DNA from 4 places in the Geobacillus sp. TFV-3 genome. Region 4 is predicted to be linked to each of the others. Evidence: predicted binding sites of a transcription regulator. Region 4 holds the regulator's gene; each other region holds the start of a gene.
The links. The regulator Rex, encoded in region 4, represses fermentation and respiration genes when NADH is low (regulators of the CRP and FNR family bind a similar motif). The targets are predictions, from matches to a motif close to TTGTGAAATATTTCACAA.
Positions count from the first base shown of each region.

Region 1: the regulator Rex is predicted to act here: its motif matches at 1,852-1,869, upstream of BJQ97_RS09020 (hemerythrin domain-containing protein).
Region 2: the regulator Rex is predicted to act here: its motif matches at 1,716-1,733, upstream of BJQ97_RS09000 (nitrate reductase subunit alpha).
Region 3: the regulator Rex is predicted to act here: its motif matches at 1,984-2,001, upstream of ric (iron-sulfur cluster repair di-iron protein).

Region 1 is NZ_MPSP01000001.1:1,763,548-1,767,901, forward strand. It holds gene narJ (nitrate reductase molybdenum cofactor assembly chaperone) at 1-411, shown strand, start outside; gene narI (respiratory nitrate reductase subunit gamma) at 387-1,091, shown strand; gene BJQ97_RS09020 (hemerythrin domain-containing protein) at 1,256-1,786, opposite strand; gene BJQ97_RS09025 (uroporphyrinogen-III synthase) at 2,040-2,834, opposite strand; gene BJQ97_RS09030 (hypothetical protein) at 3,042-3,290, opposite strand; gene BJQ97_RS09035 (immune inhibitor A domain-containing protein) at 3,447-4,354, opposite strand, start outside.
Region 2 is NZ_MPSP01000001.1:1,755,378-1,759,731, reverse strand. It holds gene BJQ97_RS09000 (nitrate reductase subunit alpha) at 1-1,655, opposite strand, end outside; gene BJQ97_RS08995 (metal-dependent hydrolase) at 1,827-2,330, shown strand; gene BJQ97_RS08990 (alpha/beta hydrolase) at 2,438-3,190, shown strand; gene BJQ97_RS08985 (bacteriocin-processing peptidase family protein) at 3,346-4,354, shown strand, end outside.
Region 3 is NZ_MPSP01000001.1:2,622,141-2,626,494, reverse strand. It holds gene modB (molybdate ABC transporter permease subunit) at 1-48, shown strand, start outside; gene moaA (GTP 3',8-cyclase MoaA) at 104-1,129, shown strand; gene ric (iron-sulfur cluster repair di-iron protein) at 1,214-1,921, opposite strand; gene BJQ97_RS13225 (methyl-accepting chemotaxis protein) at 2,210-3,166, shown strand; gene BJQ97_RS13220 (molybdopterin molybdotransferase MoeA) at 3,224-4,354, shown strand, end outside.
Region 4 is NZ_MPSP01000001.1:324,069-328,422, forward strand. It holds gene BJQ97_RS01695 (ABC-F family ATP-binding cassette domain-containing protein) at 1-508, opposite strand, end outside; gene moaC (cyclic pyranopterin monophosphate synthase MoaC) at 606-1,094, shown strand; gene BJQ97_RS01705 (redox-sensing transcriptional repressor Rex) at 1,110-1,772, shown strand; gene tatA (twin-arginine translocase TatA/TatE family subunit) at 1,769-1,921, shown strand; gene tatC (twin-arginine translocase subunit TatC) at 1,942-2,685, shown strand; gene BJQ97_RS01720 (YdiK family protein) at 2,868-3,047, opposite strand; gene BJQ97_RS01725 (CPBP family intramembrane glutamic endopeptidase) at 3,044-3,778, opposite strand; gene groES (co-chaperone GroES) at 4,136-4,354, shown strand, end outside.

The DNA.
Region 1 (4,354 bases), 1.4 Mb from region 4:
GCCACCCCGGCTCGAGAGAGGATGGAGCAATATGTCGAAACATTTGATTTCAGCAAAAAAACGAATTTGTATCTTACGTATATGACAAACGGGGAGCAGCGGGAGCGCGGAATCGAACTCGTCGCCTTAAAAGCGCGCTACGAGGCGGCCGGATTCGCCGTCTCTGACCATGAGCTGCCCGACTACTTGCCGCTCATGCTCGAATGGATGACCTATGCGGATCAAGAGCATACGATCGCCTTGCTTGCCGATTATGCCGTCCATATCCGTGAAATCGGCGAGCGGCTCGCAGCGGCGGGCAGCCCGTATGCCAAGCTGTTTGAAGCGCTCCACGTCACCTTTATTCAACTCGGCGTGACGCCGCTCCCGAAAGGAAGTGCAACGGCATGGTTAGCCAATTTCTCTGGGTGATTGTTCCGTATTTGGCGCTTGTTATGTTCATCGTCGGCCATATTTGGCGCTACCAGCGCGACCAGTTCGGCTGGACGTCCAAATCGAGCGAGTTGTTGGAGAAAAAACAGCTGCGCCTTGGCAGTCTGCTTTTTCACTGGGGCATTTTGTTCGTGTTTGTCGGCCATGTGATGGGCATTCTTATTCCCGAGCCGTTTTATGAAGCGCTTGGCGTGACAGAAGAGATGTACCACGCCATCGCCTTGGCAGGCGGCATTCCGGCCGGCTTGGCCGCGCTCGTCGGTTTAGTGATCCTTTTCCGCCGCCGCCTGACGGTCAAGCGCGTGCGGGCGACAAGCAGCACCGGCGACTGGGTCGCCCTCGGGTTTTTGCTTGTCGTGATCGCGAGCGGGTTGTCATCGACGCTGCTGAACGTCAATTCGCATGGGTTTGACTATCGGACGACGATCGGTCCGTGGTTCCGCGGCCTTCTCACGTTCCGCCCGAACCCGATCTATATGGAAACAGTGCCGCTTTGGTTCAAAATCCATATTCTCGCCGCGTTCGGCTTGTTCGCCGTCTGGCCGTTCACCCGTCTCGTCCACGTGTTCAGCTTCCCGCTCCGCTATTTGCGGCGCAGCTATGTCGTCTATCGGAAGCGACTGCCGAAATCCGTCGATTCGCTTGACCGCGCCCAGTAAGCGGAGGCAGGCAACATAAAATCCGCAAACGAGACTGTTATCACGGAAAATGGGATGCCGTTCATCCGCCTCCCGCCCCTCTCCATCACGGACCGGCCAATCGGCGTGCCATAAAGAAAACGGGATGCTCCACACAAGGAAGCATCCCGTTTTCCATTCCATCGTCACTCGTTAATGCGTGCAAACAGCTCCTCTTTCTCCTCATCCGACAACAGCCGCTCCGCCATCGGGAAAAGGACGTTTTCTTCTTTCATGAAATGCTCATCCAAAATATGATGCGCCTCGATAACCGCATCGGCGAGCGTCAACGCCTGTTCACTGTCCACCGTTTCCGGCAAATGGATGGTTTTCTCCAAAAACATGGAAAGACGCGCTTTCGCCTGCTCATGTTCGTATTCCATCACAGCGATCGGCCCGGTCGTCCGCCCAATGTATTCGGCCATCATCGGGAACAATACGCCTTCCTCCCGCTCCGAATGCGGATCCAACGCAGCGACGAACGATTCGACTTTTTCTCTCAACTCGGCGAGCGGCTCGCGCCAGTTGCTGATCTCCGTTCCTCGTCCAATCGTCTCAGCGAAGGCAAGCAGCTGCTCCATTTGGACGCGCAGCGGGCCATGCTCTTGCTTTAATTGAGCCAAACCAGCGCATAGTTCCACTCCTTCAGGGCCGCCCATATGGCAAAACGAATGCATCATCCATTCCTCCTTTTTATCATCCGTTCGTTGTCTCCATTATACTGTGGGCGGCGCCTTCGCCGTTGTGAGCGATATCACACCGCAAAAAGCTTTTTCATATCCGGACGCCAAAACAACACCGTAACCATCTTTGCCGCCTAGGACAATACATGCGGCTGAATACGATCGTCTGCGATGGCCACGGTCTTTCGTGGAGCGCCACTTTCGCTTCATGTGCCATTGTCTAAAACAAAACAGTCCCGCAAAAACCTTACTCATCAAAGCAGCGTGCGAGCGTCACGATCATCGCTCCCATCCGCTCATGTTCCGGGGCGATGACGCGATCGACTCCCTCTTCTTCCAATGCTTCTTTTGTCACTTTGCCGACGGCGCAGGCCACAACATCGGTGCGAAACGCATCAAGCAACGGTGCGATCTCTTTTTTCTCGCGGGCGAACGAAAAGAAAAAGCGGACTTGCATGGCCGAAGTAAAACAGACGGCATCGACTTCGCGCCCGACGATTTCTTTATACAATGTCGCCAGTGTTTCCTCATCCGGAGCGATATGCCGGTATGGCAACAATTCCGTATACAAAGCGCCTTTTTCAAGAAAAAAGCGCTTCAAGGCTGGCGCAGTGTCGCCGTACAGCTGCACGACAACCTTCTTTCCAACAAAATCGTTCGCACCAAGGACACGAATCAACCCTTTCGTTGTCCCGTCCTCGCTTGCGGCTACCGGGGTAACGCCGATTTGTTTCAACGCCGTCACCGTTTTATAGCCGCGGGCAGCCACGTTCGCTTCTTTGATCATCCGTTGCCATTCGGCGGCCATTCCCTCCCTGTCGGCCGCTTCCAACAGCGCCTCAAAGCCGATTCCCGTCGTAAATACGATCCAGTCCGGCCGCATGGCGATGACGGCCCGCATTTCCTCTCCCAGTTCGCTTCCCTTTGAAAAGACGGTCCCTTGTGCTGGACGAATGATGGCCGTTCCTCCTTGCTTTTCAATAAGCGTTGTCATTTCGTCCAGTTTGCGTGAGGCGCACAAGGCAATCCGTTTGCCATGCATATCCCTTCCCCCTTATGGTCAATCGTTCATCCTTTCCATTCTAAGAGATGGTCTTTGCCTATGCAACAAAAACCATTCCGCTCCCTGGTGCGTCGCAACGCGGAATGCCGCCTTCATTGGGTATAGCGCCCAGCGCAACAGAACAGACCGCAGGGAGAAACAGCCGACCACATCAAAAAACACGCGCCCAAAGGCGCGTGCACCCGTTCAGCGAGTATGTACTACAGCTTCTTCCCCCCGACGATCAAACGAACCGATGATGCGCGTCGGCTCGACAGCAATGATCCGGTCCAACGGAATGTTCATTAGACACATTTGCCGGTTGTAAACGAACAGTTTGCGCGTTTCCTGATACAACTTAACTGGCAACACAACCGCTTCCCCTTGATAGGTTTTTACACGCACCGGCTGCTTCTCGGCAATCCACGCCGACAACTGTTGGCACAATTCTTTCATTCATTCGCTCTCCCTTCTTACTCATCCCTATCCATGATTATAAAAGAAAAAGATAGAAGAGGAAGTGAAGAAAAATCAACAAATTCAATGAGCGAATGACAAACCATGTCGACAAATGTTCGGCGCACGGAAACGTTCCGTGCGCCGAACGCCGAGTTAGCGATAGATCAACACGCGCGCTGCCGTGCGGTCAGCGCTTTCACCGATGACGCGGATTTTGAGGCCATAGTTAGGCACGTTCCGGCCGGCGTCAACTGCCCCTTTATTGTCATACGACCGGCTGTCGTCAAACACCGGCGCCGGCGATGTATCGTTGTCGATCAGCTGTGAGCCGTTAAGCGCCACGCGGAATGGAGCTCCTTTTTGCAGGCTGAACGCCGCATCGTGCACTTGATAGCGAGTCGACGCTGTCGTGTTGCCCGACCATTTCAACGTATGCTGATCGGCATCCACAACACCGAGGAACCCTTCGCCCGGATGGACGCCCGTCCAGTTGTTGTCATAGCCTTCATCTACATACCAGACGACAAGCCCTGGATCGTACGAAAGAAGCCGGTCGCCGCGCAAGATGTGGGCGAGCCCTTCGTCAACGCCGCGATGGTTGCGCCATTCAAGCAAATAGTAATGATCCGAGTATCGCTTGCCGTTGCTCTTTTCAAAGCCGTCCATCGCAAAAGAACCGTCTTCTTCGGCATCGTCAACAAGAACAACTGCTCCACCGGCCGTCACTTGAATGTTGTCAATATACCAGCCAGCTTCCGACACCGCCACATCGGTGATGTAATGGAAGCGAAGGTCAATCGTTTGTCCTGCATAGGCCGACAAGTCAAATTCCGCCTTCACCCAGCCGTTTGACGTACCGGTAATGCCGTTGCCCGGGTTTTGCCTGTACGGATTGTCGGTCGTCGTAATGTTTCCTTGAATTGTTGTCCATTCGTTGCTGCCATGTGGTTTTACTTCTACCGCCCCATAATCCCAGTCTTTCTCAATCGCATACCATGTATCAAATACCAGCGCCGCCTTGGACGCTCTTGTCAAATCGATCGTCGTTGACATCGTATGGT
Region 2 (4,354 bases), 1.4 Mb from region 4:
AGGTTTAAGACGGCGCGGTAAATCGTATCGGAGTTGAACCAATGGTTGATCCCGGCGCCGACGATGATCATGGACCGGCCGTTTGTGTCGATGGCGTTGTTGGCAAACTCGCGGGCGATTTTGACGACGAGATCGCGGTTGACGCCGGTGATCGCCTCTTGCCATGCTGGCGTGAACGGCACCTCGTCGTCGTACGAGCGGGCGACCGTGCCGCCGATGCCGCGGTCAATGCCGTAGTTGGCCAAAGTCAAGTCGTAGACAGTCGTGACATACACGTCACCTGTTTCGGTGCGCACTTTTTTCACCGGCACGGCGCGTTCGATCGTTTTTCCACCGTCATCAGTGAAATACGGCAGCTGAATGGGAATGACCTCATCCTCCCTCCCTAAAAACGACAGGCGCGGTTCAATCGGCTGCTCCGTTTCCTCGTCAACGAGGCGCAAGTTCCATTTTCCTTTGTCTTCCCAGCGGGCACCGATCGTCCCATTCGGTACGGCAAACGAGTCGGTGTTCTCGTCGTAGACGACCGGCTTCCATTCGGCATTTTCCGTTTGTTTGCCGAGGTCTTTCGCCAAGAGGAAGCGTCCGGCCGTCCAGGCGCCGCCGTCTTGCTTCAGTGTGACGACAAACGGAAAATCGGTGTACGTTTTCGCATATTGTTCAAAATACGGGACGGTCTGTTTGATATAATATTCGTTTAAAATGACGTGGCCCATGGACATCGCCAAGGCGCCGTCCGTTCCTTGCTTCACCGGCAGCCAGTCGTCGGCGAATTTTGTCGACTCGGCGTAATCTGGGCTGACGGAGACGACTTTCGCACCGCGGTAGCGCACTTCCGCTAAAAAATGGGCGTCCGGCGTCCGGGTGAGCGGGACGTTCGAGCCCCACGTGATGATGTAGCCGGCGTTGTACCAGTCGCTTGACTCCGGAACGTCCGTTTGGTCGCCCCAAATTTGCGGCGACGCCGGCGGCAAGTCGGCGTACCAGTCATAAAAGCTTAACATTGGTCCGCCCATCAACTGCATAAACCGCGATCCGGCGGCATGGCTGACCATTGACATCGCCGGGATCGGCGAGAAGCCGACGTTGCGGTCCGGCCCGTATTTGACGACCGTATACAATAAGGAAGCGGCAACAAGTGTCAATGCTTCGTCCCAGCTGACGCGCACGAACCCGCCTTTTCCGCGCGCTTGTTTGTAGCGCTTCGCTTTGTCGGGGTTTTCGACGATGCTTTTCCACGCTTCAAGAGGGTTGTTCGGATGAGTCGCGAGCGCCTCGCGCCACATGTCGATCAACACGCCGCGCACGTATGGATATTTGACGCGCAGCGGGCTGTACATATACCATGAGAAGCTTGCGCCGCGCGGGCAGCCGCGCGGTTCAAAGTCCGGCATATCCGGCCCAGTCGACGGGTAATCGAGTTGCTGTCCTTCCCACGTGACGATGCCGTTTTTCACGTAAATGTTCCAGCTGCACGATCCCGTGCAGTTGACGCCGTGGGTCGAGCGGACGACTTTGTCGTGCTGCCAGCGGCGGCGGTACGCGTCTTCCCAGGTGCGGTCGCCGTAGGTCGTTTCGCTATGACCGTCGGCTTGGCGCTCGATCGGCCGAATATATTTGAAACGGTTTGCAAGCGGGGATCGTTTTTGTTTCATTTCGTTCAACTCCTTTACGCGTTCTGTACTTTTAACGATAGCCATGATGCCAATAACACGATGTTAACTTTGTCACACTTGGCAGCATTGTCACAAATTCGTCAAACGAACGAACAAATATTCTTTTGTATGGTATAATGGGGAAAACGATAAAAGTTTGAGGGGATTTCGTTGCGATACTCCAGCCATGTCATTGCCACATTATGCCTCGGCGCGGCGGCGTCCGCGCATACGGGGTTGCCGTTTACCGCCTCCTATACGACAGGGCTTGTCATCGGCAGCCTTCTTCCGGACATTGATGAGCCGTCATCATACGTTGGTCGCCGTTCGTTCGGCGTCGCCCGCAAAGTGAAAGAAGCGTTCGGCCATCGCGGCATGACGCATTCGCTCATCGTCTGGGGAGTGCTTGCCGCGCTTGTTTGGCGCGACTCGGCGTCGCCGTTTGCCACGGGGCTTGTGCTTGGCTGCTTGTTTCATATTGTGGAAGACTTTTTTTCCGTCCAAGGAGTGCCGCTGCTTTGGCCGTTTTCGTCCAAACGGTGGAAAGTGCCGCTCTATCGGACGGGGAAAGGGATGGAAACAGTGCTTGTGTACGCCGCGTTGGCCGGTTTGATTTACCTCGGTGTTAACGGATTATTTTGCGAGTGGTGGCGGTCGCTGCCGTTTGGTTGGTGATGCCCGCCGATTTCGGCGCGGTGGCTCTTGAAAGGAAAAAGGGAAAAATGGGGACGGCGGCGAATACATATAAGAGATAGGGACAAAATCGACAAGGGGAGAGGAAGATGAGCGAACAATATCCGGTGCTCCCTGGTGCGGAGCCATTTTATGCCAAAAATGGGCCGGTCGGGGTGCTGCTCGTGCACGGGTTCACCGGCACACCCCACAGCATGCGCCCGCTCGCTGAGGCCTATGCAAAAGCCGGCTACACAGTCTGCCTGCCGCGCTTAAAAGGGCACGGAACGCATTATGAAGATATGGAGCGGACGACGTTTGACGACTGGATCGCCTCGGTCGAGGAAGGATATGAATGGTTGAAGGAACGGTGCGGGGCGATTTTTGTCACCGGGCTGTCGATGGGCGGGACGCTCACACTGCATCTTGCGGAACATCATCCAGACATCCGCGGCATCGTGCTGGTCAATGCCGCCATCGATATTCCGGCCATCCGCGCTGGTCTGGCGGCCGGGGGCGAGCTGCCGAGATATCTCGATTCGATCGGTTCGGACTTGAAAAATCCGGATGTGAAAGAGCTGGCATACGAGAAAACGCCGACCGCATCGCTTCTTGAGCTGGCTAGGCTGATGGAGCAGACAAAAGCGAATCTCGATCGCATCGTCTGCCCGGCATTGATTTTTGTTTCCGACGAAGACCACGTTGTGCCGCCCGAGAATGCCCAATTGATTTCGGACGGCATTCGTTCAGCCGAAAAAGAGATCATCCGGCTCTCGAACAGCTACCATGTGGCCACGCTCGACTACGACCAGCCAGTCATTATCGAGCGATCGCTCCAGTTTTTTGCCAAACATGCCGAATAGATGAATTCGTTGGCGCCCCATCCTGCCGAAAAATCAGGGTGGGTTGTTTCTGTTTTCACTTTATTTTTCTGAAAACATGTATGGCTGTTTTATGCTGATTATTCTAAACTATTAACATCAAGAAAAACCATTGTTTCGATAAAGGAGCTCCTTTGATGAAGATCGAAAATGTCTCGTCACTTGTTCAAGAAAAGCGAATCATTGAAGCGCTAAAGGAAGTCCGACCACTTCTTGAAACGATGGGAATGTTCGAATGGCGCCGGGTGCTTTCCCGTTGGGAGACGCTGGAGCCGTTTCGCGCACTTGTCCGATTGTTTGATTATGCCTTGATGTATCGTCATAGCGGGCTTGTCGCGCGGTACGCCCACCGGAAGTTCAACACGCTCCAGACGCTCGCTTGGGTGTGCGACGAGTGGCTCGAGAACCGCCGGCCGCTTGATGTGGAAGAAGCGCTTGTCCCGCGCCTTACAGAAGCGCTCGAAGGCCGGATGGAAGAGCCGAGGGAATCGATCGTCCGGGCGGCGTTTGCGTTGGTGCGCGCTTTATTGGATATGCAGCGGATTGATGAGGCGCGGGAATGGATGGATGTGGTTGCCCGCTATGAGACGGTGCCGATGCATGACAAGTGGGGCTGCTTTTATATCGAGACCGGCGACCGGCAGCGTGCTGAACACGAGCTTCGCGCCGGGTTGGATGATCGGGAGCGCGGCGACATGTGTTATTTGCTGCTTTCGGATTTGTACGCTCTTGACGGCCGCCACCATGAGGCGCTTGCCGTTCTGGAGGAAGGAAAGCGGCGCTTTCCGCAAGTGCTGGCGTTTTACGCTGAGCGCGTGCGCCGCCTGCGCGATGTGCGCGCCTACCGCGAGGCGATCGCGGCGATGGATGAACTGGACCGCCTGAATCCGCTTCATATGCATCGCCGTTATTTCGCCCATTTGCGCGCCGAACTGTATTACCAGCTTGGCGAATGGGAGAAGCTTGAATCGCTTGTGAAAGCGGAGCCGCAGCTTGAAAAAACGCCGTACGCCCGTGCGCTTGGGCGGAAAAGGAAACGGTCGGTGGTGCTGCCGCTTGTACCAGTCGTGCAAAAGCATAACTATTGCGTGCCGGCAAGTTTGGAAATGATGCTTCGATTGCTTGGCTCCCCCCGCACGCAGGATG
Region 3 (4,354 bases), 2.3 Mb from region 4:
TTTAGTTTGTTGTCCTGTGCGGCGAAACTAGGCCGTTTGCAACGATAGAAGAACAGGCCGTTGGAACATCACGCGGCCCATGAAAGAGAAAGGAGGGAGCGCCATGGAAGAGCGCGACCGGATGAACGTCATCGACCGTTTATCCCGCCCGCTTCGCGATTTGCGGTTGTCGGTCACCGATCAGTGCAATTTCCGTTGCGTCTATTGCATGCCCGCTGAAGTGTTCGGTCCGAATTTTCGCTTCTTGGCGGAAGACCAGCTGTTGACCGTTGAGGAAATGGCGCTGTTGGCGGAATGTTTTGTTGAACTCGGGGTCGAAAAAATCCGCCTGACGGGCGGTGAGCCGCTGCTTCGGCGCGATTTGGATGCGCTCATTAAGCGGTTGTCCATGATTCCCGGCTTGCGGGACATTGCCCTCACGACGAACGGCATCCATTTGGTGAAATGGGCGGAACGGTTGAAAGCGGCCGGGCTGAAGCGCGTCAACGTCAGCTTGGATGCGTTGGACGATGACATCTTCCGCAAAATGAACGGCATCGGCGTCGGTGTTACTCCGGTGTTGAAAGGCATTGAAGCGGCGCGCGAGGCGGGGCTTGGCGTGAAAGTCAATATGGTCGTCAAAAAAGGATGGAACGACTCGCAAATCGCGCCGATGGCGTCGTATTTTAAAGACTTAGGCATTCCGCTCCGCTTGATTGAATTTATGGACGTTGGCACAACGAACGGCTGGGATTACTCCCATGTCGTGACGAAAAAAGAGATGTATGAGCAAATCAACGCCATGCACCCGCTCGAGCCGGTGGAAAAGGAGTACTTCGGCGAAGTGGCGAGCCGCTACCGGTACGCGGGCACGAACGTGGAAGTCGGCTTTATCGCCTCAGTGACAGAAGCGTTTTGTCGAAGCTGCACACGAGCGCGCATTTCCGCCGAAGGCAAGCTGTACACGTGTTTGTTTGCTTCTGAGGGCGTGTCGTTGAAAGACAAACTGCGCGCCGGCGCGGGAAAAGAGGAGCTGAAGGCGCTGATTGCCGCAGTCTGGAGCAAACGAGCAGATCGCTATTCCGAGGAACGGACGGCAGAAACAGCGAAACAGCGCCCCAAAATTGAAATGTCGTATATTGGAGGGTGAAGAAAAACGGGAGCGCTCTTTCATATAGAAGAAGCGATCCCGTTTGGTTTATGTTTTCGGAAGTGCGAATCGGCGTTTTTTTCTTTATGCCTTCACCGCCGCCAACACGCGCGGGAAGAGGATGTTGTTTTCCAAATGGATGTGGGTGAACAAATCGTCTTCAAGCGCCGCGAGCCGGTTGTAGACGAGGCGGTACGTGCCGCATGCGTCCTCCGGCGGGGTGAAATCGTTCGTGATGTCGCGAATTTCTTTGATCAAATTACCGGCCGCGTCATGTTCATTGACGAGTTCGCGAACAGCCCGCTCGACCGCCTCTCGGTTTTCCGGCGATGGGTTGTCGGCAAATTGTAAAATGAGCGGAAAAGCTCCTGTTTCTTCTTTAATCAAGTGTTGTTCAAGCTCCATTTTCAACTCATGGAACAGTTTATGCATGCGAGAAAGGTGCGGGTGGTGCATGCCGTGTACGCGCAATACTTTTGTGACATATGGGCTGAGCTGCGGCAGTTCCTCGTTCAAATAGCGGTGGTGCGTGTTGATGATATGCTCGACCAAGTCGGCTAGCGGCGCTTCACCCCAGTTTCCGGCCGGCTTGTTTTGCGCCTCCGCATAAAGGGCGTTCAGCTCGCGAAGGAGCGCTTCGCCATCCAGCCTGCGCTCTTCGGCAGCTTCTTTCAGCGTACGCTGTCCGCCGCAGCAAAAATCAATGCGTCGCGCTTTAAATAAGTCGGCTGCTTTCGGAAATTTCGTGACAATATCGCCGATCAACGATTGCTCGGTAAAACGCTGTTCCATTTCGGATCCCTCCATTGATCAAATCGTTACAGTTTCAGCATAACGTGTTTGCCGCTAAGGTGTTGTGATGGATCTCACATATACGAAAAAAAGTGGACAGTGATGCGTGTGATAAACATCACAACAGCCTTCTTCTTCTGTATCGTACAATAAAGAAAAGCGGACTTTTGCTGACTGCTTATGGAAGGAAGTGTCCGCTTCATAATCGAAAGAATACATGCTCAGTAGGTAACATACAACATTTTGACAAAAGAATGAGTTCCATAAACAGAAAAAGGGGAGACGGGTATGTGGCCGTTGGTGAAAGGACGGCAGTGGGAGGAGGAAAAAGCAAAACTAGAGCAGCAAATCGCCGAGATGAAAGACCAGCTCACTAGACAGAAGGAATCGATTCACGAGACGGTGGCCGGCTTGCTCGGGGAGTTGCAGGAAATCGTTCATCAACATGTGATGGTCAACGGACAACATCATGAATTAGGCCGACTTGTTGACCGAACGAAAGAAAAAGTCGATAATGTCAGTATGCTCAGCAAGTCATCATACGCGATCTCCGACCGTCTGTGCGAACAAGGAAACTCATTGGCGGAGACAGCTGGCCAGATGGTCGCGGCAGCAAAAGAAGGCATCCGCATGTCAGGGGAAATGGAGAAGGCGATGGGGCAGCTCGGCAGCGAGATGGAGGCGACGTCGGCAGCGATGCACCGGCTGCGCGACCGTTCGCAAGAGATTGAGCAAATTGTCAAGGTCATTAAAGAGATCGCAGGACAGACGAATTTGATTGCCTTAAACGCCTCGATTGAGGCGGCGCGCGCCGGGGAGCATGGAAAAGGGTTTTCCGTCGTGGCCGCCGAGGTCAGAAAGCTGGCGGAACATACGGCAGACAGCACGGAAATGATTCATCAACTCACCGATGCGGTGCAGCAAGAAATTCAACGATCGCTCACGCAAACTGGTGCCATTTCGGCCATCATTGATAAAGTGGTGCAAATGAGCATTGATACATCACGGACATGGTCGGCGATGATCGGGCTGATCGATCAAGTTGAAAAACGGGTTGGCGATGTGCTCAACGATATTCAAGAACAGTTCCGCTATGCCGATGAAGTGATGAAGGAGCTTGAGCGGTCGGCTGCTTTGTTCGGAGAAACGCGGGCGATGATTTTGCAACATATTGATGATGCCACCGTCGTTGACGAAAAGTTGGCGAAATCGATCAAGCAGCTGCAAGATTGGCAATCATCGTGATGAAGCGATAAAATGGGCTTAGTGAAGTGAGTGAGGGAAAGAAAGGGGAGAACACCGTTGGCCGAAAGACGAACCCCCATTCCCGTACGGGAAGCGATCAATCGGGTGATGCGTTACGCTGGAAGAGGGAAAAAGGAGATCGTGCCGCTAAGGCAGTCGTACGGCCGCTATTTAGCGGAAGATTTATGCGCCGACCATGACGTGCCGCCGTTTGACCGTTCGCCGTATGACGGATTTGCCATTCGCGCCGCCGATTCCGAAGGAGCGGGGCTGGATCGTCCGGTCGAGTTTGAAGTGATCGAAACGATCGGCGCCGGGCAAGTGGCGAAGCGGCTCGTCGGCCCGTTTCAAGCGGTGCGACTGATGACCGGGGCGCAAATTCCGGAAGGGTGCGATGCGGTCGTCATGCTCGAGCTTGCCAAACAGTACGAACGGGATAGAAAAACGTATATCGCCATCAAGCGCCCGTTCCGCCCTGGCGACAACATTTCATTTCAAGGAGAAGATGCGAAAAAAGGGCAACCGTTGGTCGAAAAAGGAACGCGCATCAATCCCGGGGTGGCGGCTCTCTTGGCGACGTTCGGCTACGCCGAAGTGAAGGTGGCGAAAAAGCCACGGATTGGTATTTTTGCGACCGGCAGCGAGCTGCTCGATGTTGCTGAACCGCTCGTGCCTGGAAAAATTCGCAACAGCAACGCCTACATGATCGAGGCGCAGGTGCTGAGAAGCGGCGCCGAGCCGATTTATTTTGGCCAGCTCGCCGACGACCTCGAGGCGTGTTTTCACGCTGTGCGCCAGGCGCTCGATCAAGTGGACATGCTTATTACGACGGGCGGCGTCTCGGTGGGAGACTTCGATTATTTGCCCGCCATTTACGAACGGCTCGGAGCGAACGTCTTGTTTAACAAAATCGCCATGCGCCCGGGAAGCGTGACGACCGTCGCCGAACGAGATGGCAAGCTGCTGTTCGGCTTATCCGGCAACCCGTCGGCGTGCTATGTCGGCTATGAACTGTTCGTCCGCCCGGTCGTGCGTACGCGGTTGTTTTCCACAAAGCCGTATTTGAAAAAAGCAAAAGCCGTCCTTGGCGCCGATTTTCCGAAGCCGAACCCGTTCACCCGCTTCGTGCGCAGCCGGGTCGAAGCGGTCGACGGGCGGCTTGTCGTGAAACCGGTCGGCATGGACAAA
Region 4 (4,354 bases):
CGCTTAACGACGAGACGGGCGTTGTTTTATAATCATATGAGGAAAACTGTAGCCCGTGCAAAACGGATCGGATGTCGGCTTCGTATTGGTAGCCGCCTTGGTCTTTATATTGTTCTTGCAGTTCGTCATACGTTTTGAGTGTTTTTTTATAGCGGGCTGGATCGGCGAGCACATTCGGGGCGCCGAGTTGCATGCTGAGTTCGGCGAGCTGTTTTTCGAGTCCTAGAAGCGGGGTGAATACCTCAAGCATTTCGTCCCAAATGGAACTCGGAGAGTCGAGCCCGCTGTTTTGCGCCAAATAGCCGATTTTGATATGGTTTGGTTTGATGATTTTGCCGCTGTCGAAAGAGAGTTCACCGGCGATGATTTTCAACAATGTCGACTTTCCCGCTCCGTTGCGGCCGACAAGGGCAATTCGGTCGCGGGACTGTATTTCTAGTTTTATATTCGATAAAATAAGGTCAGCGCCGAAATATTTCGTGAGCCCGTGCACTTGCAAAATGATCATGTCATTTCACCTCGCGAATAGTTTAACGTAAGTCGCGGAAACGGTCAAAGACGAATGATGAAAAATCGTGTATAGTGTATAAATGGAGGAGATTGTATTGTCATCGTTCACTCATTTCAATGAACAAGGGCGGGCGAAAATGGTTGATATTACGCACAAAGAAGATACCGTGCGAGTGGCTGTGGCGCAAACGAGCGTGACTGTCAGCCGGGAAATTTACGAAAAAATGACGAACAATGCGATCGAGAAAGGGGATGTGCTCGCCGTCGCTCAAGTAGCGGGGGTGATGGCGGCGAAGAAGACAGCTGACCTTATTCCAATGTGTCACCCGCTTATGTTAAAGGGTGTGGACATTGCTTTTGCATGGGAAAACGATGGTGAAGCGCATAAGCTCGTCATCACTGCAACGGTGAAAACAAAAGGGAGCACAGGAGTGGAAATGGAAGCGCTGACGGCCGCCTCGGTCTGTGCGTTGACGGTGTATGATATGTGCAAGGCGCTGGATAAAGGAATGGTCATCGGTCCGACGTATTTGGTCGAAAAAACGGGCGGGAAGTCTGGCCATTACCGACGGAAAACCGATTAGCTAGGGGATGAGATCATGAACAACGAACAACCGAAAATTCCGCAGGCAACCGCCAAACGGCTGCCGCTTTACTATCGGTTTTTGAAAAACTTGTACGCTTCCGGCAAGCAACGCGTGTCCTCTGCCGAGTTGAGCGAGGCAGTGAAAGTTGATCCAGCGACGATCCGCCGTGATTTTTCCTATTTTGGCGCGCTTGGTAAAAAGGGATACGGGTATAATGTCAATTATTTGTTGTCGTTTTTCCGCCGGACGCTTGAAGAGGATGAGGTGACCGAAGTCGCCTTGTTTGGCGTCGGCAATTTAGGCACTGCCTTTTTAAATTATAATTTTTCAAAAAACAACAATACGAAAATCGTGATGGCCTTTGATGTCGATGAGCGGAAAGTCGGGACGACAGTCGGCGGGGTGCCGGTCTATCATCTCGATGAGTTGGAGGAGCGGCTTCACGAAAACATCCCGGTCGCTATTTTAACCGTGCCGGCCGCTGCGGCTCAGGCGCTGACCGACCGCCTTGTCGCGCAAGGAATTAAAGGCATTTTAAACTTTACTCCGGCGCGGTTGAACGTGCCGAACCATATTCGCGTTCATCATATCGATTTGGCCATTGAGCTGCAGTCGCTCGTCTATTTTTTGAAAAACTATCCAGCGACGTCGGAAAAAGGAGAGAACAACACATGAAATATTTGTTGCTCGTTCTTGTTGTTTTGCTGCTGTTTGGCACGAAAAAGCTGCCGGAATTGGGGCGGTCGTTCGGCCAGTCGCTTCGCGAGTTTAAAGACGCCACAAAAGGGCTCGCTGATGACGAAGAAACGAAAACCGACCGATGACAAGGCAGGATGGGGAAACGATGAATGACAAAGAAATGTCGGTGTATGAGCATCTGGGCGAACTGCGGAAACGGCTCATCGTCGTGCTCGTCTTTTTTGCTGCGGCGCTTGTCGTGAGTTTCTTTTTTGTCGATGATGTCATTTTGTATTTGCAGCACACGGCTGAGGCGAAGCGTTTGACCATGAACGCCTTCCGCCTCACCGATCCGATTAAAGTGTATTTTCAGTTTGCCTTTGTCATCGCAGCTGTGCTGTCGGCTCCGGTGCTGTTGTATCAAATTTGGGCGTTTGTCAGCCCCGGTCTGTATGAAAAAGAGAGGAAAGTGACGTTAAGCTATATCCCGGCGTCGATTGTTCTTTTTTTAGCAGGCGTCAGCTTCGCTTATTTCGTCTTGTTTCCGTTTGTCGTTCGTTTTATGATCCAGCTGGCTGACCAACTAGGGGTCCAACAAATGATCGGCATTAATGAATATTTTCAGTTTTTGCTTCAACTCGTGCTGCCGTTTGGCATCGTATTTCAGCTTCCGATTGTGGTGCTGTTTTTCACCCGCTTAGGGTTGATTACGCCGCAGCTTCTTGTTCGCATCCGCAAGTATGCATATTTAGCACTGCTTATTTTAGCGGCGGTCATTACGCCGCCGGATGTGCTGTCGCAAGTGATCGTCATGATTCCGCTCACCATTTTGTATGAAGGAAGCATTTGGGTGGCGCGCATCGGCTATCGGAAAGCGCAGCGAGCAGCCGAGCAGGAAGGCAATGAGTGAGGCGGGACGAAAAACATGGAGAGGAAAGCGAGCAAGGCCGGGCCAAACGAAGGGGCTGTCTCAAAAGCCGCAAAACATGGCTTTGAGGCCGGCCTTTTGTTTTTTGTTTCCATTTTCACGATATGATCGCCGTCATGAGATTGATGTTCTAGTCCCTTCCCGTGCGAGCCGCGGGAAGGGGGTCAGCGTTTTGAGGCGAAAAGAAGGCGAAGGGCGGTGCCGAAATCAAAGGCAGCGAGCGCCGCTAAAGCGATGGTGGAGACGTTCCAAACCGTTTCATGAGCACTTTCGATGGCCAAATACGTAAACATTGAGCCTAAGACGAAATACAGAAGCGAAAATAGCCAAGGGTTTCGCATCATAGCCAAACCCTCCAAACGGCGAGCGGCAGCTCGGACTGGCGCATCATTTTCTCAAGCTCGTCGGCCAACAGCGTCTGCATGGCGACGACAAACGTATTCATGGCGACATGCGCAAAAATCGGCACGAAAATGCGCCCGGTTTTTGCATATAAAAAAGCAAATACCATCCCCATGGATGTGTACAAAAGCAAATGTTCCGGCTCCATATGGACAACGGCAAACAAAAGCGAACTGACAAGCGCCGCAGGCCAAAAGTTGTATTTTTCATACAACGAGCCGAAAATGATTTTTCGGAAGATGAGCTCTTCCAAAATCGGGCCGATGACGGAGGTGACGACGATCAGCAGCGGCGTTAGGCGGATGATATCGATGATTTGCCTTGTATTTTCCGACCCTGGTTTGATGCCGAGCAGCCGCCATTCGATGTTGGCGGCGATGCTTTGGGCCGCGAGCGCCAAAAAGACGCCCAAGACCGCCCACATCCACGAGGAAGCAAGCGGCAGCCGCCGCATCATTCGTTCGTTGCGGTCACCGCGGAGCAGCCATAGGATTATGACAAAAGCGAGCAGGAAACTAATGATCGCCCAATATCCGGAAGCCAGCTTGGCGGCTTCGAGGCGGTTTTCCGTTCCTTGGCCGACGCCGAGGGCGCGAAGAAGCGGCACGCCGACAAAGGCGGACAGCTGCATGACGATATACGTGATGATGACGTACCAGTGGTTGCGTTTCAAATCCTCTACCCCTTTTATTTCAAAATTATATTCGTATTGTAGCACATGTATGGCGAAAATAGTAAGAAAACTGCGTCCTCGCATCCCATCTCACCGCCGTAAAAAAATGAACCGGAGCCGTTTATTAGTCCGAGGAATGTGAAATAATGAAAACGAGCTCCGCGCGGATGGGGAGTATAGGCAAAACAGCCGGCTCCTTTTGCTCTTTCTTCTTTAGGAGAGAAAAACAGTTATTTTTTTTGCATTTCCTACTTGCAAAATGGAAAGAAGTTCATTAATATTATAAGTGTGTTAGCACTCAATATCGATGAGTGCTAATAAGAACGGTGAAAACTATCGTTAAGGAGGTTGTTCCCCGTGTTGAAGCCATTAGGCGATCGTATTGTCATTGAAGTCGTGGAAACAGAAGAAAAAACGGCTAGCGGCATCGTTCTGCCGGATACGGCGAAAGAAAAACCACAAGAAGGCCGCGTTGTTGCTGTCGGTGCAGGCCGCGTGCTCGATAACGGCCAACGCATTGCGCCGGAAGTCGAAGTCGGCGACCGCATCATCTTCTCAAAATATGCGGGCACAGAA